Regions from separate parts of the Pelomonas sp. SE-A7 genome, predicted to be linked through region 3. Evidence: predicted binding sites of a transcription regulator. Region 3 holds the regulator's gene; each other region holds the start of a gene.
The links. The regulator HrcA, encoded in region 3, represses chaperone genes, less so after heat shock. The targets are predictions, from matches to a motif close to TTAGCACTCNNNNNNNNNGAGTGCTAA.
Positions count from the first base shown of each region.

Region 1: the regulator HrcA is predicted to act here: its motif matches at 5,430-5,456, upstream of rpoH (RNA polymerase sigma factor RpoH).
Region 2: the regulator HrcA is predicted to act here: its motif matches at 4,732-4,758, upstream of QT382_RS17320 (co-chaperone GroES).

Region 1 is NZ_JAUASW010000002.1:422,036-429,764, forward strand. Features, by position in the region: gene QT382_RS15985 (FAD-dependent monooxygenase) at 1-325, opposite strand, end outside; gene ychF (redox-regulated ATPase YchF) at 428-1,519, shown strand; gene QT382_RS15995 (CHASE domain-containing protein) at 1,614-4,769, shown strand; gene QT382_RS16000 (chemotaxis protein CheW) at 4,800-5,321, shown strand; gene rpoH (RNA polymerase sigma factor RpoH) at 5,505-6,413, shown strand; gene QT382_RS16010 (PEP-CTERM sorting domain-containing protein) at 6,500-7,114, opposite strand; gene QT382_RS16015 (SCO family protein) at 7,254-7,729, opposite strand, start outside.
Region 2 is NZ_JAUASW010000002.1:734,749-742,477, reverse strand. Features, by position in the region: gene QT382_RS17335 (patatin-like phospholipase family protein) at 1-361, opposite strand, end outside; gene QT382_RS17330 (DUF1631 family protein) at 358-2,385, opposite strand; gene groL (chaperonin GroEL) at 2,633-4,279, opposite strand; gene QT382_RS17320 (co-chaperone GroES) at 4,332-4,622, opposite strand; gene QT382_RS17315 (caspase family protein) at 4,813-7,596, opposite strand; gene QT382_RS17310 (OmpA family protein) at 7,606-7,729, opposite strand, start outside.
Region 3 is NZ_JAUASW010000001.1:2,195,595-2,203,323, reverse strand. Features, by position in the region: gene rapZ (RNase adapter RapZ) at 1-655, opposite strand, end outside; gene recN (DNA repair protein RecN) at 652-2,325, opposite strand; gene QT382_RS09890 (NAD kinase) at 2,325-3,203, opposite strand; gene hrcA (heat-inducible transcriptional repressor HrcA) at 3,273-4,289, shown strand; tRNA gene QT382_RS09880 (tRNA-Ile) at 4,332-4,408, shown strand; gene QT382_RS09875 (6-phosphofructokinase) at 4,415-5,650, opposite strand; gene QT382_RS09870 (outer membrane lipoprotein) at 5,720-6,220, opposite strand; gene QT382_RS09865 (HNH endonuclease) at 6,321-6,878, opposite strand; gene QT382_RS09860 (TetR/AcrR family transcriptional regulator) at 7,136-7,729, shown strand, end outside.

The DNA of each region.
Region 1 (7,729 bases), on a different contig from region 3:
CGGCATCGACGATGAAGGCCAGCTCGCTGCGGCCCTGCTGCCAGGCCGAGAAATCGAGCCGGGCGTCGTCCTGGTCGCCGCGTATCGCCATGTCGTAGACCGGCGTGCGGGCCTCGGGCGGCAAGGCCTCCCAGACCTTGATTTCCTTCAGCAGCGCGACCGCCTCGGCATTGAGAGCGTAGGTGCGCACGTCGTCGGCCCGCGGAGCCTCGTCGGCGCCCAGCAGCGCGACCTGCAGCCCCTGGGCGGCCAGGGCCAGGGCCAGGCTGCGGCCGACCGCGCCGTCGCCACGCACCAGGACCCCGAATCGCTGCTTGCTTTCCATGCGCGGCATTGTAGGCGTCGGGATTACCCGGGTCGGCCCGGCTAAAATCACGCCCTTCCCTGCAGCATCGGCCGCCGCCGAGCCCAAAGAAAGCCCCCCGCCATGAGCCTCAAATGCGGCATCGTGGGCCTGCCCAACGTCGGCAAGTCCACCCTGTTCAACGCCCTGACCAAGGCCGGCATCGCCGCCGAGAACTACCCGTTCTGCACGATCGAGCCCAATGTGGGCGTGGTCGAGCTGCCCGACCCCCGCCTCAACCAGCTGTCCGACATCGTCAAGCCCGAGCGCGTGGTGCCGGCCATCGTCGAGTTCGTCGACATCGCCGGCCTGGTGGCAGGTGCCTCCAAGGGCGAAGGCCTGGGCAACCAGTTCCTCTCGCACATCCGCGAGACCGACGCCATCGTCAACGTGGTGCGCTGCTTCGACGACCCGAACGTGATCCACGTCAACGGCAAGGTCGACCCGATCTCCGACATCGAGGTGATCCAGACCGAGCTGTGCCTGGCCGACCTGGGCACGGTCGAGAAGAGCCTGCACCGCTACAACAAGGTGGCCCGCGCCGGCGACAAGGAAGCCATCGCCCTGGTCAAGGTGCTGGAGAAGTGCCAGGCCGCACTGAATGAGGCCAAGCCGGTGCGCGGCATCGACTTCAGCAAGGAAGAGCGCGTCATCCTCAAGCCGCTGTGCCTGATCACGGCCAAGCCGGCCATGTTCGTCGGCAACGTGGCCGAGGACGGCTTCGAGAACAACCCCTTCCTGGACCGCCTCAAGGAGTACGCCGCCGCCCAGAACGCGCCGGTCGTGGCCATCTGCGCCAAGACCGAGGCCGAGCTGTCGGAAATGGACGACGAGGACAAGGCCATGTTTCTGGCCGAGATGGGCCAGGACGAACCGGGCCTGAATCGCCTGATCCGCGCCGGCTTCAAGCTGCTGGGCCTGCAGACCTACTTCACGGCCGGCGTCAAGGAAGTGCGCGCCTGGACCATCCACATCGGTGACACCGCCCCGCAGGCCGCCGGCGTGATCCACACCGACTTCGAGCGCGGCTTCATCCGCGCCCAGACCATCGCCTTCGAAGACTACATCCAGTTCAAGGGCGAGGCCGGTGCCAAGGACAACGGCAAGATGCGCGCCGAGGGCAAGGAATACGTGGTCAAGGACGGCGATGTGCTGAACTTCCTGTTCAACGTCTGATCCAGGCGTTGTTCCCGTCCTAAAAGCCGGCCTTGCGCCGGCTTTTTTTGTGTAGGCTCCGGCGCAGTCCGATCCGATTGGCCCGCCTGCCTCGATGCCCTACCGCAAGACGCTGCTCCGCGACATCGCCCGCACGCTGGCCGTGGCGCTGGCCTACACCATCGTGTCGCTGGCCTCGCTACAGCTGGCGATACCGCCGGACTACGCCTCGCCGCTCTACCCTTCGGCCGGCCTGGCCCTGGCGGCAGTACTGGGTTGGGGCTTCGGCGTGCTGCCGGGCATAGGCCTCGGGGCCTTTCTTGCCAATGTGCTGCTGGCCCAAGAACGCGGCCTGCCTACGCTGCTCAGCCCCGCGCTGATTGGCCTGGGTGCGATGCTGCAGGCTGGTGCCGGTGCCTGGGCGATCCGGCGCTGGGTCAGCCAACCGCTGGTGTTGTCGGAACCGCAGGACCTCGCCCGCTTCTATGCCGCCGGCGCGCTGTCCTGCCTGATCAGCCCGACGGTGGGCGCCAGCGCCCTGTTGGTGGTCGGCGCCATCCCCGGCAGCCTGTGGCTGCATACCTGGTCATCCTGGTGGGTCGGCGACACCCTCGGCCTCTTGATCGCCGCGCCGATGGCACTGACCCTGCTGGGCCAGCCTCGCAAGGCCTGGCGACCGCGCCGTCTCAGCGTGGGTCTGCCCATGTTGCTGACCACCCTGCTGCTCGCGGCCGCCACGGCGCGGGTGCTGGAATGGGATGCCCAGCGAGGGCGCTCCGTCTTCGAGCGCGAAGCTGCCAACGCCTCGAATGCGCTCGAAGCACGGCTGCGCGAGCCACTGATGGCGCTCGAATCGCTGCGCAGCCTGATGACGGTGGCGCCCCGCATCAGCCGCGAGGAATTCGCACGAGGCACGGCCAGCTTTCTGGACAACGGCCCCTTGCTGGCCATGGGCTGGGCGCCGCGCTTGCAGCGCGGCGAGCTGGCCGCCTTTGACCGCGCTGCCTTGGCCGAAGGCCTGGACGGGTTCAAGGCCCGCGACCGCGACCGACCCGGCGACCTGCAGCCGCCGCCCAATGAGGACATGCTGGCGATCCGGTTGATCGAGCCGCTGGAGCGCAACCGCGGCGCCCTGGGCGTCAACATCCGATCGATTCCGGGGCCGCGCATCGCCCTGGCCCGTGCCGAAGCGAGCGGACTGGCGAGCGCGACCGCTGGCTTCCAGCTGTCGCAGGACAAGGAGCAGAGCACTGGCGTGGTGGTCTATCAGGCACTCTACGAAGGCTCGGTGAACAGCCCGGCCGAGCGCATGGCAGCACTGCGCGGCGTGGCCTTCGCCACGCTGCGGCCGGACCTGGTCCTGAAGTCGCTGCCGGCCCATCCCAGCTACGTTCAACTCTGCCTGCTGGACGCCGATCCGGCCTCACCGCGCCGCCTGCTGGCCGGCTCGCCCCACTGCGAGAAGCCCGACCTGGCGCTTCCCCACACGCTGCGCACGCTCAGCTTCGCGGGCCGCCAATGGCAGATCCTGGCGCTGGCCCCGCAGGGCATGCCCCTGGTGGAAGGAGCCGGCGGCCTGCCGTTCGCCTTGGTCGGCCTGGTCTGCACGGCCTTGCTCGGCCTGTTGCTGCTGACCGTGACCGGCCGCGCTCGCCGGATCGAAGACCTGGTGCGAGCCAGAACGTCCGAGCTCAAGCGAGAGGTTCAGCAGCGGCAGCATGCCGCCGCCGCGCTGCAGGACAGCGAACTGAGGTTCCGCAACATCTTCGACACCACGCCCATAGGCTTGGTGATCGCCGACGCCCATGGCGTGCCGCTGGAGGCCAATCCCCATTTCTGCCGGCTGGTCGGCTATTCGCCGGACGAGCTCAAGCAAATTCGCTCGGTCACCTTCACCCACCCCGACGACCGCGCCGAAGACCTGCGACTGGGTCGCCTGCTTCTGCAGGGCAAGTTGGGCATGTACAGGCGCGACAAGCGCTACCTGCACAAGGATGGGCACCAGATCCATGTGCGGGTCACGGTCTCGGCACTGGAAGCCAGTGGCGACAGCGGTCGCCGCCTGGTCGGCGTGGTCGAGGACATCACGGACCAGCTGAAGATGGAAGAGCTGGAACGCGCGCGCGAAGCGGCCGAGGCGGCCAACCGTGCCAAGAGCGATTTCCTGTCGCGCATGAGCCATGAGTTGCGCACGCCGCTCAATGCCATGCTCGGTTTTGCCCAGCTGCTCGAGATGGACCGCGAGCACCCCTTGAGCGGCCGCCAGCAGGCCTGGACCGGCCAGATGCAGCAGGCCGGTTGGCATCTGCTGGAGATGATCGACGACACGCTGGACCTTTCGCGCATCGAGTCCGGCGCCCTGCGCCTGGATCTGGGCGCGCAGGACCTGGACTCCCTGCTGGACGCAGCGCTGGCCATGGTCGACGCCTCGGCAGCGCAGCGCAAGCTGAGTGTCGTACGCCAGGTCGACGCGGGCGCCCGCCATGTGCAGGGCGACGCCACCCGCATCAAGCAGATCCTCATCAACCTGCTGAGCAACGCGGTCAAGTACAACGTCGAGGGCGGCCGCATCGAGATCCGCGGCGAGCTGACGCCCGAGGGCCAGGTGGCGCTGAGCGTCTCCGACAGCGGCATTGGGCTCACGCCCGAGCAGCTGGCCGGCCTTTTCCAGCCCTTCAATCGCCTGGGCCGGGAGCAGAGCAACGTGGCCGGCACCGGTATTGGGCTCGTGATCTGCAAGCGCCTGGCCGAGGCCATGGGCGGCGAGCTGCGGGCAACCAGCCGGGCCGGCCTGGGCAGCCGCTTCACGCTGCTGTTGCCGGCGGCCAGTGCCGACGTCCCTGTCGAAACCAGTCGTTTCGACAGCACGGTGCAAACCCACTATTACCAGCAGCGCCGCCTGATCTACATCGAGGACAACCCGACCAATGCCGAGGTCATGCGCGGAATCCTGGCCCAGCGTCCGCAGATCAGTTGGGAGCTTTGCGTCGACGGCCAGAGCGGGCTTGAGACCGTGCTGAGCGTGAGGCCCGACCTTGTGCTGCTGGACCTGCAGCTGCCCGACATCGATGGCCTGGAACTGCTGCAGCGGCTGCGCGCGGCAGGCGCAGCGATGCCGGTGGTGATCCTGTCAGCCAACGCGCTGCCGGAACAGATGGCCGCCTGCAAAGCCGCCGGCGCGGCCGACTACCTGACCAAGCCGGTCGACGTTCAGGCGCTGCTGACCTTGCTCGACCAGCTGTTGGCCGGGCCACCGCTTGCTTCACAATAAGGACCACCCGGCCCTTTTCCTCGACAGGACATGAGCACGTCTACCGAACTGACCACCCAATCCGCCCAGTCCCTGGCCACTGTGACCTCGAGCCTAGGCGGCTCGGCCAACGCGCCGACCCGGCAGTTCCTGACCTTCAGGATCGCCGCCGAGGAATACGGCATCGACATCCTCAAGGTCCAGGAAATCCGCTCCTACGAGGCCCCCACCCGGGTGGCCAACGCCCCGGCCTTCGTCAAGGGCGTGGTCAACCTGCGCGGCGTCATCGTGCCCATCGTGGACATGCGGATCCGCCTGGCCCAGGCCGCCGAATACACCGGGTTCACCGTGGTCATCGTGCTGAACGTGATCGGACGCGTGGTCGGCATCGTGGTTGATTCGGTTTCCGACGTGCTGGAACTGGAAGCCGCCGCCATCAAGCCGCCTCCCGAAGTCGGTGCCGCCATCGATACGCGCTTCATCACCGGCCTGGGCAAGATCGGCGAGCGCATGTTGATCCTGATGGACATTGAAAACATGGTGGCCAGCCCCGACTTTGGGCTGGTCGACTGAGCGCGCGCACAAGGTCCGGAAGGAGCTTGTGGCTGGTGAAGGTCCTGACGCGATACCAGCGGCAGGGCTGACGAATCCCCCCGCGGTTGACGGGCCTCAATGCGGGCTTTAGCACTCACCAGCCAAGAGTGCTAATATGCGCCGCAACTGATGCCCGAACTCTGACCCGAGGAGGCCATTGAGATGACCGCAACCGCCATCGCTGTCCGCGACCCCTGGGCCCTGGTGCCCTCGCTGGGCAACCTGGACGCCTATATCAGCGCCGTCAACCGCGTGCCGCTGCTGACTCCCGAAGAGGAGTCGACCTTCGCCCGTCGCCTGCGTGAGAACGGCGACCTGGAATCCGCCGGAAAGCTGGTGCTCTCGCACCTGCGCCTGGTGGTCTCCATCTCCCGCCAGTACCTGGGCTACGGTCTGCCGCATGGCGATCTGATCCAGGAAGGCAATGTCGGCCTGATGAAGGCGGTCAAGCGCTTTGATCCGGACCAGGGCGTGCGCCTGGTCAGTTACGCCATGCACTGGATCAAGGCCGAGATCCACGAATACATCCTGCGCAACTGGCGCATGGTCAAGGTCGCCACGACCAAGGCCCAGCGCAAGCTGTTCTTCAACCTGCGCTCGATGAAGCAGGCGCTGAAGGAAGGCTCGCAGCAAACCCACCGCATGACCCTCAGCGAATCCGAGGTCGAGCATGTGGCCAGCACGCTCAAGGTCAAGCGTGAGGAAGTGCTGGAGATGGAAACCCGGCTGTCCGGCGGCGACGTGGCCCTGGAGCCGCAGACCGACGACGACGGCGAGAGCTACGCCCCGATCGCCTACCTGGCGGACGAGAGCCAGGAGCCGACCCGCGTGCTGGAAGCCCAGCGCCGCGACGCCCTGGCCAGCGACGGCATCACGCGCGCCCTGGCCGTGCTCGACGAGCGCAGCCGTCGCATCGTCGAGGAGCGATGGCTCAAGGTCAATGACGACGCCTCGGGCGGCATGACCCTGCATGAGCTCGCGGCCGAGTACGGCGTGTCGGCCGAGCGGATTCGCCAGATCGAGGTGGCCGCCATGAAGAAGATGCGCAAGGCACTCGCGGAAGAAGCCTGATCCGCTCGCGCACGGAGGCCGCTCGACGGCAACAAGAAACGGCCCTCAGGGGCCGTTTTCTCTTGGGCAAGGATATGGTGGTGCGGTCAGGAAGGCCGTCGCCTGATGACCGTCAGGGCCCCCATGCCAGCGATCAGCAAGGCCAGGGCGCCGGGCTCGGGCACCTCGCGGCTGACGGCAACCACATTGGTGAAGGCGAAGGTCTCGTCGAAATAGTTGAAATCGCTGCCAAAACGCGAGTCCAGGTCCTCGAAGGCCACATAGGTGCCCGCCGGAATGGGCCCATCACCGCTGAACGAGGTCGAGTAGATATGGTTGCTGCCATCGACGTTCATGGCCATGTCCGAATACCAGGGGCCCACATCGCCAGGCGCCAAGTTCAGCATGACGAAGACGATCTGGTCCCCAGCCATCACATTGCCCAGCATCAGCGAGTCGCCAACCGACGATGACTGGTTGTTCAAGCCCTGAATGCCCGTGGCCACGCCATTGACCAGCATGGTCAGCTCATTGGTGAAGCCCGCATTCGAGCCCAGGAAGTAGGCCGTGATGCTGCCCGTCGAGGCGGCGGTGAACGAGTAGAGAATCGGGTTCTCAATGCCGGGATTGGCATAGGGGATCGCGTCGGCCTGGGCTGGATTCACCCAGGCCAGCGTCACCGCGACAAGGCCCGCGGCCAGCTTGGAACGGAGCTGAAGCATGAGTCACCTCCAGATCAAATTGCGCGATCAGCGCACGCATAGCGCGTGCCAACTGACCTAAGTGCCTGAGCTACAAGGACTTGATTCGGTCCACCCGCATCGGTATGCGGGCCGATGTAAAGGACTCCGACGACGGCGTTCAGCCCTTTTCGGCCAGCAGGAGCTTCAGGTCGCTGGCCAGCGCATCGGCGCCCGCGCCATAGCGGGAGAACACCCGCACCCGCCCGGCCCCGTCGAACAGAAAGCTGGCCGCCGTGTGGTCCATGGTGTAGCTGCCTTCGGCCTTGCCCGGCACCTTGGCGAAGAAGACCTTGAAGGCCTTGGCGGCCTCCTTGATCTGCTCGGGGCTGCCGCGCAGCGCCACGAAGCTGGGGTCGAAGCTGGCGAGATAGGCGCGCAGCAGCTCGGGCGTGTCGCGCTCGGGGTCGACGGTCACGAAGATGCCCTGCACCCGGTCGCCGTCCGGACCCAGGTCCTTCTTGACACGGGCCAGCTCGGCCATGGTGGTGGGGCAGACATCCGGGCACTGGGTGTAGCCGAAGAAGATCACCAGCACCTTGCCCTTGAAATCGCCCAGCGCGCGCTCGCGGCCGTCGATGTCGGGCAGGCGCAGTT
Region 2 (7,729 bases), on a different contig from region 3:
AATCTTCTTCCTTGCGGCGCTGCGACAGCTGCTGGCGGTCGACCCGGCTGGCGAAAACGCGGTCCCAGCGGACCTGCAGCAACTCGCGTTCGAGCTCGTCGGCGGTCATGCCGCTGGCGTAGAGGCCGCCGATGATCGCGCCCATCGAGGTGCCGGCGATCACGTCCACCGGCACGCGCTCGCGCTCCAGCACCTTGAGCACGCCCACATGGGCAAGGCCACGGGCGCCGCCGCCTGAGAGCACCAGCCCCAGCTTGGGGCGTGCGACGGACGCGGCCGGCTCAGGGGTTTGCGCCGCGACCTGGGCGGCCAGCAGCAGCAGGCCGAGTCCCCCGGCCAGGGCGACCCGGCGCAAGTTCAAGTGGCCAGGCCCTGCATCAGCGTGTCGACGGCACGCTGGACCAAGGTCTCTTCCTCGAGCGAGGTGATCAAGCCGTTGGACAGCAGCTTTTCCAGCGCGCCGCGGGTCAGCGAATGACGGTCTTCGGCATCCTGGCCGACGAACAGGAAGAACTGACGGCTCTCGCTGATCCAGGCGATCTGGGCAGTCAGCCACTGGCTCTGGATGAACAGGTGGTACCAGTTGCCGACCTCGATCTTGTCCATCCAGGCCGACAGCGCCGCGCGGGCCTCGGGGCTGTCGTCGGCGTCGTAGAGCTGGGTCGGCACCGTGGGCAGGTGACCGCGGTCCACCTGGTCATGAGCCCAGCGCGAAGGCATCTGCGATTCGCGCTCGGTCAGCAACTGGTTCAGCAGGTCTTCCGGGCTCAGCTCGCGGGTTTCGACGTTGCGGATCGCCGAGGCCGGCATGGCGGCGGGCTGGCCCTGCAGCACCCGCTGATGCATCTGCGAGAGCTCATGCATCAGGGCCTGGGCCTTCTGGGCCGGCAGGGCGATCTCTTCGAAGCCCTTTTCCAGCCGCTGCACCAGGGTCGGCAGTCGCGCGCGCAAACGGGCGCCCTCGGAAGGGCTGCGGCAGGGCTCGAAGCTGGACAGCAGCTCGTCGACCGTATCGATATGGGCATGGGCCTCGGGCGCATCGCGGCCGTTCAGCACCATGGCCTGCACGATCACGTCCACCCAGCTGGTCTTCAGGAAGCTGCGGATCGCCGGGCTGACCGGGGCGTCGATCAGCTGGTCGCCGATCTGCTCGCGCAGCACCTGGGTCCATTCGTCGCGCATCTGCTCGCGCTCCAGCGCGGCCAGGGCCGTGGCGCTGCGTTCGCTGCGCTGGCGAGCCTGGGCGCCGATGTGCTCGTCGACCTGGGTCAGCACCTGCTGGAACAGCTGGGCGCTGGGGCTGGGCGTGGCCACCAGCATGGCCAGGCGCGATTCCATGAACTGCAGAAACTGCTGCAGCCGCTCGTCGTTGGGGTTGTCGAAACCCATGGCGTGGGCGGCGACACGGTTCAGCAATTGCCAGGTCGGGTGCTCCTGCCGGCGCAGCAGGCTGGGGTCGATACGGGCCAGGCGCACGACCGGGATCTGCAGCCGCGCCATCAGCGCCTTGACCGGCGGCAGCAGGCGCGGGTCGGCCAGGATCTGGTCGTAGAGCCGGGTCAGCAGGTCGCCGCCAGCGCCACCGGCAGCGGCCGGACTGAAGTTGAGGCCGCCCGGCACCGGCGGTGTCTCGGGCTTGGCCGGGAATTTCTGGGGCCGGCTGTTGATCTCGCTGACCTTGCGGGCCAGGCCGTCCAGCGTGGCCTGGGCCGGCTGCTGTCCGGATTGGGCCTTGGCCAGTTCGGCCATGCGGCGCAGACGCGGGTCCTGCTGGCCACCGCCCACGCCGTAGCTGGACACCATCTGGCTCAGCTGGGCCGCCTGCAGCTGGGTGCAAAGGCCCGCGTAATGCCGCTGCAGGATGCTGCCCAGCGGTACGGCCGCCACCTTGAGCAGGGCGTAGCGGCCTTCCGAATCGAGGTGGGTATCGACCAGGGCGTCGTACATCGCCTGGGCGAACAGGGCCGGACGCAACGGGTTGTCGTCCTTGACCGAGGTGGTGCCGCCGCGCAGCGCGACGAAGAAATTGCCGAGCTGGTGCAGCTCGGGCCGGCACTGGTCTTCGACCGTGGCGATCAGATGGGCGATGGCCACATCCTGCAGGGCCTGGTGTTCATCCACCAGGCTGAGCGCATCCAGCGACATGGACGAGGCGCGGCGCAGCGGATCCTGGCCGCGCTTGGCCAGTTCCAGCATGGGCCGCACCGCGGCTTCCAGATTGCTGGCGAAGCGGCCGCGCTGGCGGCGCCAACCTTCCAGCAGCGCGAAATGCTGCGGTCGGCGCTCGAGCTCGTCCTGGGTTTCGTCCTGGATCGAGCGAGCCAGCATGGGCAAGGCCGCGAGCGTGTCGTCGACCAGCGACTGCAGAGTGGGTGCGTGGGCCATTTCGTTACTTTGACGGATGCCGCATTATCAGTGGGCCACAGAAGCGAAAGCGGATGTTTGGCAAGGCCCCCCTGAGGGTGATGGGTCTGCCGAGCCAAGCATGAAATATCACCGTTTTCTATCGGCCGGACCAGGCAATAAAAAAGGGCCGCATCGCTGCGGCCCTTCCTGACTTACCCCTCGGGCTGGCAGGCCCTTGGGTGCAAATCGGCACGCAACCCTGCGCAGGCAGGGTTGCATGTCCGAATTACATGTCCATGCCCATGCCGCCCATGCCGCCCATGCCGCCAGGCATGCCGCCGGCCGGTGCGTCATCCTTGGGGGACTCGGCGACCATGCATTCGGTCGTCAGCATCAGCGAAGCGACCGAAGCGGCGTTCTGCAGCGCGGTACGGGTCACCTTGGTCGGGTCCAGGATGCCCATTTCGATCATGTCGCCATAGGTGCCGTTGGCGGCGTTGTAGCCGTAGTTGCCCTTGCCGGCCAGCACGGCGTTCACGACGACCGAGCTTTCCTCGCCGGCGTTGTAGACGATCTCGCGCAGCGGGGCTTCGATGGCCTTCAGGATCAGCTTGATGCCGGCGTCCTGGTCGGCGTTGTCGCCCTTGATGTCGCCAGCAGCCTGACGGGCACGCAGCAGGGCCACGCCGCCGCCGGCGACGATGCCTTCTTCAACGGCGGCACGGGTGGCGTGCAGCGCGTCTTCCACGCGGGCCTTCTTTTCCTTCATCTCGACTTCGGTGGCAGCACCGACCTTGATGACGGCCACGCCGCCGGCCAGCTTGGCCACGCGCTCTTGCAGCTTCTCGCGGTCGTAGTCGCTGGTGGCTTCCTCGATCTGGATGCGGATCTGCTTGACGCGGGCTTCGATGACGTCGGCCGTGCCGGCGCCGTCGATGATGGTGGTGTTTTCCTTGCCCACTTCGACGCGCTTGGCCTGGCCCAGGTCGGCCAGCGTGACCTTCTCCAGCGTCAGGCCCACTTCTTCAGCGATGACCTTGCCGCCGGTCAGGATGGCGATGTCTTCCAGCATGGCCTTGCGACGGTCGCCGAAGCCCGGAGCCTTGACGGCCACGACCTTCAGGATGCCGCGGATGGTGTTGACCACCAGGGTCGCCAGGGCTTCGCCCTCGACTTCCTCGGCAATGATCAGCAGCGGACGGCCGGCCTTGGCGACCTGCTCCAGCGTCGGCAGCAGGTCACGGATGTTCGAGATCTTCTTGTCGAACAGCAGGACAAACGGGTTGTCCAGGATGGCGGCCTGCTTCTCGGGGTTGTTGATGAAGTAGGGCGACAGGTAGCCACGGTCGAACTGCATGCCTTCGACCACGTCCAGCTCGTTGTTCAGGCTCTTGCCGTCTTCGACGGTGATCACGCCTTCCTTGCCGACCTTGTCCATCGCGTTGGCGATGATCTGGCCGACGTCGCCGTCGCTATTGGCCGAGATGGTGCCGACCTGGGCGATTTCCTTGGAGGTGGTGGTGGCCTTGGAAGCGGCCTTCAGCTGGACGACCAGGGCGGCGACCGCCTTGTCGATGCCGCGCTTCAGGTCCATCGGGTTCATGCCGGCGGCCACGTACTTCATGCCTTCGCGGACGATGGCCTGGGCCAGCACCGTGGCGGTGGTGGTGCCGTCACCGGCGTTGTCGCTGGTCTTGGAAGCGACTTCCTTGACCATCTGGGCGCCCATGTTCTGGAGCTTGTCCTTCAGCTCGATTTCCTTGGCGACGGACACGCCGTCCTTGGTCACCGTGGGGGCGCCGAACGAGCGCTCCAGCACCACGTTGCGGCCCTTGGGGCCCAGGGTCACCTTGACCGCGTTGGCCAGGATGTTCACGCCTTCGACCATGCGAGCACGAGCTTCGCCGCCAAAGATCACGTCTTTTGCTGCCATGTGTATTTCTCCGGATTCTTTAAGAAAGGGTGTTCAGCGGTGGGGGCAGGACTTACTTCTGCACCACGGCGAAGAGGTCCTCTTCGCGCATCACCAGCAGTTCGTCGCCATCGACCTTGACGGTCTGGCCCGAGTACTTGCCGAACAGCACGCGGTCGCCGACGGCCACGTTCAGGGCGACGAATTCGCCCTTGTCATTGCGCTTGCCCGGGCCCACGGCCAGGACTTCGCCCTGGTCCGGCTTCTCGGCGGCGTTGTCGGGGATGAAGATGCCGGAAGCGGTCTTGGTCTCGTTTTCCAGGCGCTTAACGATCACGCGATCGTGCAGAGGACGCAGTTTCATCACATCTCCTTGATGTTGGTCGGTGCTTGCTTGACGGTAGGCGCCGCGGTAATGAGCGCCCACTCACATGCGATATGACTGACGGAGCCCGGAGGCTCCGTCGGATGGGTTAGCACTCTGTCGTTGTGAGTGCTAGCAGCGGGATTATAGGGTTGGGTTTTGGGCTTTCAAGAGCGCCCCTGGTTCAGCCCTAGCGGACGACCAACGGAAAGTCCATGCCGGTCGAGCTGACGACCGGGAACTGTTCCTCGGTGCGGTAGCGCTTGGACAGCTCGGGCAGGGTCTGCTCCACATAGACCATCAGCTTGCGGGCCGTGACGTCCGGGCCGCCGGCCGCGGCCTTGCCGGACAGGCCTTCGAGCAGGGTGTAGGTGAACACGCCATGGCCCAGATTCAACAGCTCGGCCGCCAGCTGCTCCTTGTTGGTCGCGGCAATCAGGTGGGTGCCGGTGGACCGCGAGAGCTGGGACAGCAGCCGCCGCTCCTCCAGGCCGCGGAAGCTGGCAATGGCGGCGCCCGACTTGCAGGCGTCGATCAGCACCACGACCTTGCGCGCCGGAATGGCCTTGATCGCCCGCGACAGCTCCTGCGAGGACAGGCCTTCGCTGCGCAGCTTGTCGGCCTGCTCGGGCTGGGTCACCTCGTGCGGAATGAAGTACCAGTCGTCGCCCAGGGTCTCGCCATGGCCGGCCAGGTAGACCACGACCACGTCCTCGGGCTTGCTGGCACTGAAGTCGGCGAGCTGGGCGAGGATGCCGGCGCGGGTGGCCTGACCGTCGTAGAGCTCGCTGACCGCGATGTCGGCGAACAGCTTGCGGCCCAGGGCCTTGAAAGTGTTGGCCACGCCGCGCGCGTCGGGCACCGAGAAGCTGAGATTGAGCTGGCTGTTGCGGTAGGCATTGACGCCAACGCTGAGCACGCGCAGCTTGGGCCTGTCCGGCCGCGCCGGGGCCTGCACCGTCAGCTCGGCCACGGCCGATTCCGTGCGGTCCAGCCCCAGGGCCACGGCCTTGACCTCGTTGCGTCCGCTCTCCAGTGCCAGCTCGAAATGCAAGCGGCTGGCCGGCGCGGCCGGCTTGGGCCCCACGGTCTGTACCACCTTGCCGTTGTGCATCAGCCGGACCTCGTCGACGCCGCCGCCCTGGTCCATCACATGCAGGTCCAGGCGCACGCTGTCCTCATTGACCTTGCTGCCGTCCGAGGGGCTGAGGAAGGCGACCACCGGCGGCAGCTTGAGCCCTTGGCGCGGGTCGGGCAGCGGGCGGACCCGGGGCTTGTCGGCCAGCGCGCTGATCACGCCCAGCGGATCGAAATAGCGCTCGCTGAAGCGCTCCAGCGGCAGGAACTCCGCTGCTTCGCCGGTCCCGCGGTTCACATGCCAGCCTATGTGGCGCTCACCGCCACCGCCGGCCGAGAAGCGGCCGTCCGGCGTCCAGGCCGCCCAGGCCTTGCCGTCCCCATGGGGATAGAAGGCCAGTGTCTCGGCGCCGTCCTTGCGTCGGAACCAGCGCAGCGTGCCGTCGCCGAATCCGGCCACCACCCAGTGCTGGTCGCGGCTGAGCTGGACGGCAAAACAGGGGGCCGGGATACGCACGTTCCAGAGCAGCTGCCCGTTGGCGGCGTACAGCCTCAGCCGGTGGTTGCTGCCGAGCGCAAAGCCGCGGCCGGACGGGTCAATCCCCAGGGCCAGCGAGACCTCGCCCTGGCCCAGGCTCAGGGCCCGGCCGGCCAGCTTGGGGCTGCTGCTGTCCTGCCAGTCGCGCACATCCAGCAGGGCGGCCGGCTTGTCGTCCAAGGGCTGGGCCGGACGCCACGCCGGTCCGGCCAGGTCGAAACGCACCGGGGCCAGGCCACCGAAGCGAGTGGCGAAGCTCAGCTCGCGGGCATCGCTGGACAGCCTCAGGCTGCTGCTGCCGGCGGCGACCGGCAGGCGGAAGTCCGGCCGCATCGAGCGGACCGAGGCGCCGCCGACCTGGCCCCAGCTGGCATCGCCCGAGGCGAACAGCACCTCGCCGCCCGCGCTCAGCAGGGCGGTGACCGAGTCGCTGGCCGCAGCAAGTTCGCTGCCGGACGCACGAGCCAGGTTCCAGCGCTGCACGCCATGGCGACCGGGCGCGCTGCGCCAGCTGCCGGCGGCCAGCAGCTCATTGCCCTGGCGGGACCAGGCCACGCAGGGCAGGGCGCCGCCCTCGAGCACCGGCGAACGCCAGACGGTCGCCAGCGTGTCCCCATGCAGCACCAGGGCCTGGGCCGTGTCGGCCAGTCCCAGGGCCAGCCGCTTGCCGTCCGGAGAAAACGCCAGGCCATGCGGCCGGCCGGCGATGCGCTCGGTCTTCTGCAGCCAGAGGCTGTTGCCGCGCAGCGCGTACTGGCGCAGCGCGCCGTCGTAAGCGCTGCTGACCAGCATCCGGCCATCGGGCGAGAAGGCGAGGCCGTAGGCATCGGCACCATAGGCCTCGTCGCTGCTGGTCGGGCGGGCGGTCTTCCAGTCGTCGCTGCTGGCATAGAGCCTGAGGCCGGCGCCGCCCCAGCTCAGCACGGCCAGCTGCTTGCCGTCCGGCGAGAAGGCCAGGGCATTGACCACATTGGGCAGGCCCTCGATCCGCCCGCGCATGCGGCCGCTGCGGCTGTCGAACAGGTAGACCTCGTTGTCGGCCGACCAGCCGGCCACGGCGGCCACCGTGCCGTCCGGGCTCAGCGCTGCGGCGTAGAGCTTGCCTTCATTGTCCGCGCCTATGGGCGGCCGCAGCACGCGCAGCAGGCTGCGGTCGGACAGCCGCCAGAGCCGCGCCGTCTTGTCCTCGGAAGCCGTGAGCAGCAACTCGCCGCGCGCATCGGTGGCCAGGGCCCGGATCGCTGCGACATGGGTGCCGGCCTCGACCCGCAGCATGGGCTGTACAGCCTCCTGCGCGCCAGCGCTGCCCAGCGCCCCGACCAGCAGGACGAGCGACAGCCAGCAGCGCAGCAGTGCCATGGCCGGCGCCTAGCCGCTGCAGGCCAGCAGCTTCAGTTCGACACGCCGGTCCAGCGCGTCCGAGGGATCGTCCTTGCCCGTGCCTATCAAGGTGGCGCGCGAGCCATAGCCCACGGCCAGCGAACGCTTGGCC
Region 3 (7,729 bases):
CGCGGTCGTAGTAGGGATTGGGTAGCACCCGCACGTCGAATACGAAGTCGGCGTCGCTGGGCACGCCATGCTTGAAGGCAAAAGATTCGAACACCAGGGTCAGCGAATCGCCCTGCACGGCCACCAGGTCGCGCACCCAGGCGCGCAGCTGGGCCGGGCGCAGCAGGCTGGTATCAATGACGGTCGACTCGACCCGTATCGCCGCCAGCAGCTCACGCTCCAGCTGGATCGCGTCCAGCAAGGCCCGGTGGGCGTCGTCGCCTGAGCTTTCGTCCTGGCGCAGCGGATGGGGGCGGCGGGTCTCGGAGAAGCGCCGCATCAGCGCCTCGGTGTTGGCATCCAGGAAGATCGAGCGGACCGCCATGCCCTCGCTGCGCAGCTGCTTGATCAGCGGCAGCAGGTGGGGCAAGGAGCCGGCGCTGCGCACGTCCACGGCGATGGCCACGCGCCGTTTGCCGCGCCGCTCTTCCAACTGCAGGAACTGCGGCAACAGCTCGGGCGGCAGATTGTCCACGCAGAAGAAACCGGCGTCTTCCAGCGCATGCATGGCCACCGACTTGCCGCCGCCGGACATGCCGGTCAGCAGCACCAGGTCGGCCTGGCCGCTGGGGCTGGCACCGATCTCGATCAGGGGGGCGGGGCTGGTGCTGATCATGATGCGGACGAAGAGCTGGACGACAGCGACAGCATTTCCTGCGCATGGGCCAGGCTGGTCGAGGAGAGGCGCTCGCCGCCCAGCATGCGGGCGATTTCGGCCACGCGGGCCTCGCCGCTGACCGGCTGCACATCGCTGCAGGTGAAGCCATGGTGCAGCGCCTTGGAAACCACGTAATGCTGGTCGGCGCAGGCGGCGACCTGGGGCAGGTGGGTCACGGCCAGCACCTGGCTGCTGCGGCCGAGTTGCTTCATCAGCCGGCCGACGGTCTCGGCCACGGCGCCGCCGACGCCGGCATCGATTTCGTCGAAGATCAGCGTGCCGGCCGTCTGGCCTTCAAGCTGGCAGGTCGTCACCGCAATCGCCAGCGCGATGCGCGAAAGCTCGCCACCCGAGGCCACCTTGGCCAGCGGCCGTGGCGTGCTGCCGGCATGGCCAGCGACCAGGAACTCGGCCGACTCCAGGCCAAAGCTTTGCGGCTGCTCTTGAGGCAGCAGCGCGATCTCGAAGCGTCCACCTGCCATGCCCAATTGCTGCATGGCCTGACTCACCGACTGGGCCAGCTTTGGCGCCGCCTTGGCGCGCGCCGTGCTCACGCGCTTGGCCTCTTGCTCGAAGGCCTTGCGCGCCGCGACCTGGGCCTGCTCCAGCGCCGCAAGATCGGAGGCGGCTTCGAGCTGCTGCAGCTCGGTCTTCCATTCCGTCAGCAGGGCCGGCAGCTCGGCCGGCGGCCGACGGTAGCGGCGAGCCAGCTGCATCCAAGCGGACAGGCGCTCATCCAATTGCGACAGGCGCTCCGGCTCCAGTTCGGCGCCATGCAGATAGGAGCTCAGGGTATGGACCGCATCCTGCAACTGGGCCTGGACCCCTTGCAGGGCCTCGACCGCGGGTTGGAGCCGCGAGTCGTAGTCGAGCACGGCCTGCAAGCCATCGAGCGCCCGCTCGGTCAACCTGTCGGCGCTGGGTTCGGCTTCGGACAGGGCCTCCAGCGCAGCCCGTGCCGCGTCCATCAGCGAGGCTGCATGGGACAGGCGCTGATGCTCGGCGTTGAGCTCGTCCCACTCCTGCGCGCCGGGCCCCAGCTTGTCGACTTCGCCAATCTGCCAGGCCAGGCGCTCTTGCTCGCGAGCGAGCTCGGAGGACTTTTCTTGCGCGGCCTGCAGCTTCTCGCTGGCGGTTCGCAATTCGCTGTATTGGCGGGCGAGGGCGGACGTGTCGAGGCCTGCAAAGGCGTCGAGCATGCCGCGCACCGAAGGCGCCCGTGTCAGGCCTTGCCAGGCATGCTGGCCGTGGATGTCCACCAGATGATCGGCCAGTTCGCGCAGCTGAGCCACGGTGGCGGCGCTGCCGTTGATCCAGGCGCGGCTCTTGCCTTGGGCATCGATCACGCGGCGCAGCAGCAGGCTTTCGGAATCGGCTTCGAAGCCGGCCTCGTCCAGCCAGGCGGCCAGGCTGGAGGGGCTGTCGAACACGGCCGTGATTTCCGCGCGGGCAGCGCCTTCGCGCACCACGCCTGCATCGCCGCGGCTGCCCAACGCCAGCTGCAAGGCGTCGATCAGGATGGACTTGCCGGCACCGGTTTCGCCGGTCAGTGCGGCAAAGCCCGCGCTGAAGTCGAGCTCCAGCGACGGGACGATGACGAAATCGCGCAGGGAGAGGCGGCGCAGCATCAGCTCACCCCCTCATACCAGCGCAGCTTGCGGCGCAGCGTTGCGTAATAGCTCCAGCCCTGCGGATGCAGGAAGCAGACATGGTGCTGCGAGCGCTGCACGCTGATGCGGTCGCCGTGCAGCAGGCTGGCCAGGCTCTGCATGTCGAAGTTCACGCTGGCATCGCGGCCGGCGACGATCTCCAGCAGCACGCCGCCCTGGTCGGGCAGCACGATGGGACGGTTGGACAGGGCGTGCGAGGCAATCGGCACCAGCACCCAGCCGGCAATGCTCGGATGCAGGATGGGGCCGCCGGCCGACAGCGAATAGGCGGTGGAACCGGTGGGCGAGGCCACGATCACGCCATCGGCCCGCATATTGGCGACGAACTCCTCGCCGACCTGGACCCGCAGCTCCACCATGCCGGCCGTGGCGCCGCGGCTCACGACCACGTCGTTCAGGGCCAGGCCCTCGAAGATGCATTCACCGTCGCGCCAGACCGCGCCTTCCAGCACGGCCCGCTTCTCCATCTCGTAGTCGCCGGCAAGGATGGGCGCCAGCGCCTCGCGGAAGCGCTCCATCGAGATGTCGGTGATGAAGCCAAGCCGCCCCTGGTTGATGCCGACCAGTGGGGTGCCATGTCTTGCCACCTGGCGGGCAAAGCCCAGCATGGTGCCGTCGCCGCCGACCACGATGGCCAGGTCGCATTGCGCACCCAGCTCGTCGGGGCTGAGCGTCTCGTAGCTGCTGATGCCGGTGTTCTGTGCGGTCTCCAGCTCCAGCGAGACATCGAGGCCCTGGCCGGTCACGAACTCGGCGATCTCCTCCAGCACCGGGCGTATGCCTCGGGCCTGGTGTTTGCCGACGATGGCCGCATGTCGAAATCGCTTGGAGGGCATGGCGGGAATTACACCACAGGGGCTAGTCCCGAATGAGGCGGACCCGGCGCTGTCCGTACAATGAAAACCATGCTGGACGAGCGCTCCAAATCGCTGCTGAAAACCCTGGTCGAACGCTATATCGCGGACGGCCAGCCGGTCGGTTCTCGCACGCTGTCCAAGGCCTCGGGTCTTGAGCTGTCGGCGGCGACGATTCGCAATGTGATGGCTGACCTGGAAGAGCTGGGCCTGATAGCCAGCCCCCACACCTCGGCCGGCCGCATTCCCACGGCGCGCGGCTACCGGATGTTTGTGGACACCATGCTCACCGCCCGGCCGGCTGCCATGTCAAGCGAATCGCTTGAGCAGCAGCTGATGCCCGACCAGCCCCAGCGCGTCATCACCAGTGCCGCCCAGCTGCTCTCGAACCTGTCGAGCTTCGTGGGCGTGGTCACCGCGCCGCGCAAGCCCAGCGTCTTCCACCACATCGAATTCCTGCGCCTGGGCGAACGCCGTGTGCTGGTCATCTTGGTCTCGCCAGACGGCGACGTGCAGAACCGCGTGATCTTCACCGCGCAAGACCACAGCCAGTCCGAGCTGGCCGAGGCCAGCAACCGGCTCAACGCCCAGTACGCCGGCCTGACGCTGGAAGCGGTGCGCGAGAGGCTCAAGCTGGAAGTCGATCAGCTGCGCGGCGAGATCGCCCAGCTGATGCAGGTGGCCGTGCAGGCCGGCACCGAGGCCATGCAGCAGGAAGAAGAGCACCTGATCATTTCCGGCGAGCGCAATCTGCTCACGGTCCAGGACTTCAGCAACGACCTCGGCAGCCTGCGCCGCATGTTCGGGCTGTTCGAGGAGAAGACGCAGTTGATGCGCCTGCTGGACGTGTCGAGCCGCGCCGAGGGTGTGCGCATCTACATCGGCGGCGAGAGCCAGGTCGTTCCCTACGAGGAGCTGTCGGTCGTCTCCGCCCCCTATGAAATCGATGGCCAGGTCGTCGGCACGCTGGGTGTCATCGGCCCTACGCGCATGGCCTACGACCGCATGATCCAGATCGTCGACATCACCTCGCGCATGGTCAGCCAGGCGCTCTCCGTCCACAAATAAGCAGGCCCCTTCGCAGGCCCTACAATGCCGCGCTTCCCCCGGGGGCCGTTAGCTCAGTTGGTTAGAGCAGAGGACTCATAATCCTTTGGTCACAGGTTCAAGTCCTGTACGGCCTACCAATCCCTTCATCCCTTGCTGCCCAGCACCTTGGCCACACCGTTCGGCCTGAGCCTGAAGGCCTCGGGCATGCCCGAGCCCAGCAGCGGCCGCAGGTAGAGGCGGAAGGCGTCAGTCACGTCGGTGCCGCTCTCCGAGATGAAGGCGTCCTCCATGACGCGTGTCTTGCCGGCCACCATCTCCAGCGGCATCAACTCGTAGTCCACCGAATAGAAGCCGGTGCGCTTGATGGCGACTGAGCCGGTGGTCCGACCCTGCTTGTCGCCCCAGATCGCGTACTGCACTGCTTTCTCGCCGACCTCGCGGGCCTCGCGCTGGTCAACGTCGGACACGCAGCCGACGAAGCTGCGCTGCACATAGCCGAAGGTGTCGCCGCGCACGCGCTTGATTCTCAGCTTGCTCTTGATCTCCTCGCATAGCAGATCGGCCAGTGCGCCCGAGCCTGAGAGCTGGACGTTGCCGTGGGCATCGCGCTCCAGGTCCTTGGCTAGCTGGGCGGCGATGGTCTCGCCCTTCTCGTCGTGGATGCCTTCCGAGACCGCGATCACGCAGCGGCCATAGCGTTCATAGGTCGCCTTCACGTCGGCCAGGAACTTGTCCAGCGAGAAGACGCGTTCAGGCAGATAGATCAGGTGCGGGCCGTCATCGGGGAACTTCTTGCCCAGGGCCGAGGCGGCGGTCAGGAAGCCGGCATGGCGGCCCATCACCACGGCCAGGTAGATGCCGGGCAGCGAGGCGTTGTCGAGATTGGCGCCGGCAAAGGCCTGGGCGACGAAGCGGGCGGCCGACGGAAAGCCGGGCGTGTGGTCGTTGCCGACCAGGTCGTTGTCGATCGTCTTCGGGATGTGGACGCAGCGCAGTGGGTAGTTGGCCTTGGCCGCCTCCTCGCTGACTATGCGCACCGTGTCGGACGAGTCGTTGCCACCTATGTAGAAGAAGTAGCCGATCTCGTGCGCCTGCAGCACCTTGAAGATCTGCTGACAGTAGGCGAGGTCGGGCTTGTCGCGGGTCGATCCCAGGGCCGAGGAGGGCGTGCCGGCCACCAGCTCCAGGTTGTGGCTGGTCTCCTGGGTCAGGTCGACAAAGTCTTCGTTGACGATGCCGCGCACGCCATGCAAGGCGCCGTAGACCCGCTCAATGCCTCGATGGCGCCGCGCCTCAAGCACCACGCCGACCAGTGACTGGTTGATCACCGCGGTCGGGCCACCGCCCTGGGCCACCAGAATCTTTGCACCTGCAGACATGAAAAAGCCGCTCCATCCGTGACGAGGGAGCGGCCATTGAACCATGCGGCGCAGGCGCCGCGAAGCGGGTTATTGCGCGGCCGAGGCAGGCTTTGCGGCGCTTTGCTGGACGACCGGGGCGCGCGACACGCGAGTCTTGCCGCCTGTGGTGACCAGGATCACCGGCTCGCCGGCCGCGAAGTTTTCTTCGCCTTTGGCCTGGACCACGGAACGGCGTTCGCCATTGCGCAGTTGCAGCAGGATTTCGACGGCGTCTTCGCGGGTGGCGCTGCGCTCGATGGCATTGCCGACTACTGCACCGACCACCGCACCGATCACACCGACGACCTGGCCTTCGCGGCGGCCGCCGACGGAGGAGCCGGCGATAGCGCCGGTCACGGCGCCCGCGGCACCGCCGATACCGCTCTGACTACCGTCCACGACGACGGGGCGTACCGACAGAACGGTTGCGTCAACCACCTGGGACATGCGCTGTGCATCGCCACGCTGAATGACGTCGGGGTTGGTCGTCGAGCAGGCGCCAAGCAGCAGGGCGGACGCGACAGCGGCTGCGGTGAACAGGGTTCTCATTTGTTAGCTCCGGGATGCGATGGCACCCCAACGGCGCATATTTTGTGCCGGTTGACCGGCTTACAAGACTTTACCCAGGCCGTCGCAGCGGTCCATGACTTCAGGCATAGAGCCGGCTGGAGCGAGGCACGCTGGCCAGCAGGAACTCCATCTGGTCGGCCAGGATGCGGCGGCCGCGCAGGATCATGTCCTCGTGCAGGCTGGGCACATAGGGCAGGTAGAGCAGGCTCATGTGCGCCTCTTCCGGCAGGCGGCTGCCCTTGCGACCGTTGCAGTTGCGGCAGGCGGTGATGCAGTTCATCCAGGTGTCCATGCCGCCGCGCGAGGTGGGCACGATGTGCTCGCGGGTCAGGTCTTCGGCGTGGTGGCGGTGGCCGCAGTAGGCGCAGACCTGGCGGTCGCGGTTGAACAGCTTGGGATTGGTCAGGGCCGGGGTCTGGCGCCAGGCCCGGCTGGGGACCGCGCCGCGTACCGCGATGATCGGATGTACCTCGATGCGCGATTGCATGCCAGTGCGCCGCTGCAAGCCGCCGCGCATTACATGGCAGGGATCTCCGAGTGTCCAGGCCACGCCGTCGCTGGCGTAGATGACGGCCGCTTCCTTGGTCGTGATCCAGGCCTGGGGGCGTCCGGAGACATCCAGTTGCAGAACATCCACAGCTCTGACCTCCTGGACGCACAGGGTACTTCATTAGTGCGCGCTGACTCAAGGGTAGAGCCCAGGAGTCCGGACCCTGTCGATGTTCCGCGACGTCATCGCGGCGTCATCCGGGTCGGGCCCGGACCGCGCTTCCTAGAAGCCATCCCCTAAAAATTGCACGGAGCGCCGGCGGAAGACGATCACAAGTTCTGCAAAATAGAACGACCGTTCGTTTTATTATTCGCTCCGTCATCCTGCTTCCGGATTCCCCAGCCGTGTCAGCCTTGCCCTCCACCGCCTCCAAGCCCGCTGCTCCGCGCCGCGTGGCGCGCTCGCTGCAGAAAGGCCAGCAGACCCGCGCCGCCATTTTGGAAGCAGCCCTGGGCCTGGCCTCGCACATGGGCCTGGAAGGCCTGTCGATAGGCGCGCTAGCGGACGTGACCAAGATGAGCAAGTCCGGCGTGTTCGCCCATTTCGGCTCGCGCGAGGAATTGCAGATCGCCGTGGTGCGCGAGTATCACGCCAAGTTCGAGGAAGAAGTGTTCTTCCCGGCTATCCGCGAGCCACGCGGCCTGCCGCGCATGCGCGGGCTTTACGAGCGCTGGGTGCGCCGCGTGTCGGTCGAAATCGATTCGGGCTGCATCTACATCAGCGGCGCGGTCGAGTTCGACGACCGACCGGGCCCGGTGCGCGACGCCCTGGTCACCATGGTGCAGGCCTGGCATGCCGCCCTGCACAAGGCCATCGTGCTGGCCAAGGACGTCGGCCACCTGAAGCCCGATGCCGACGTGGAGCAGATGCTGTTCGAGCTGCACGGCCTGATTCTTTCGCTGCATCACGACGCCCGCTTCATGCGCAGCCCCGGCGCC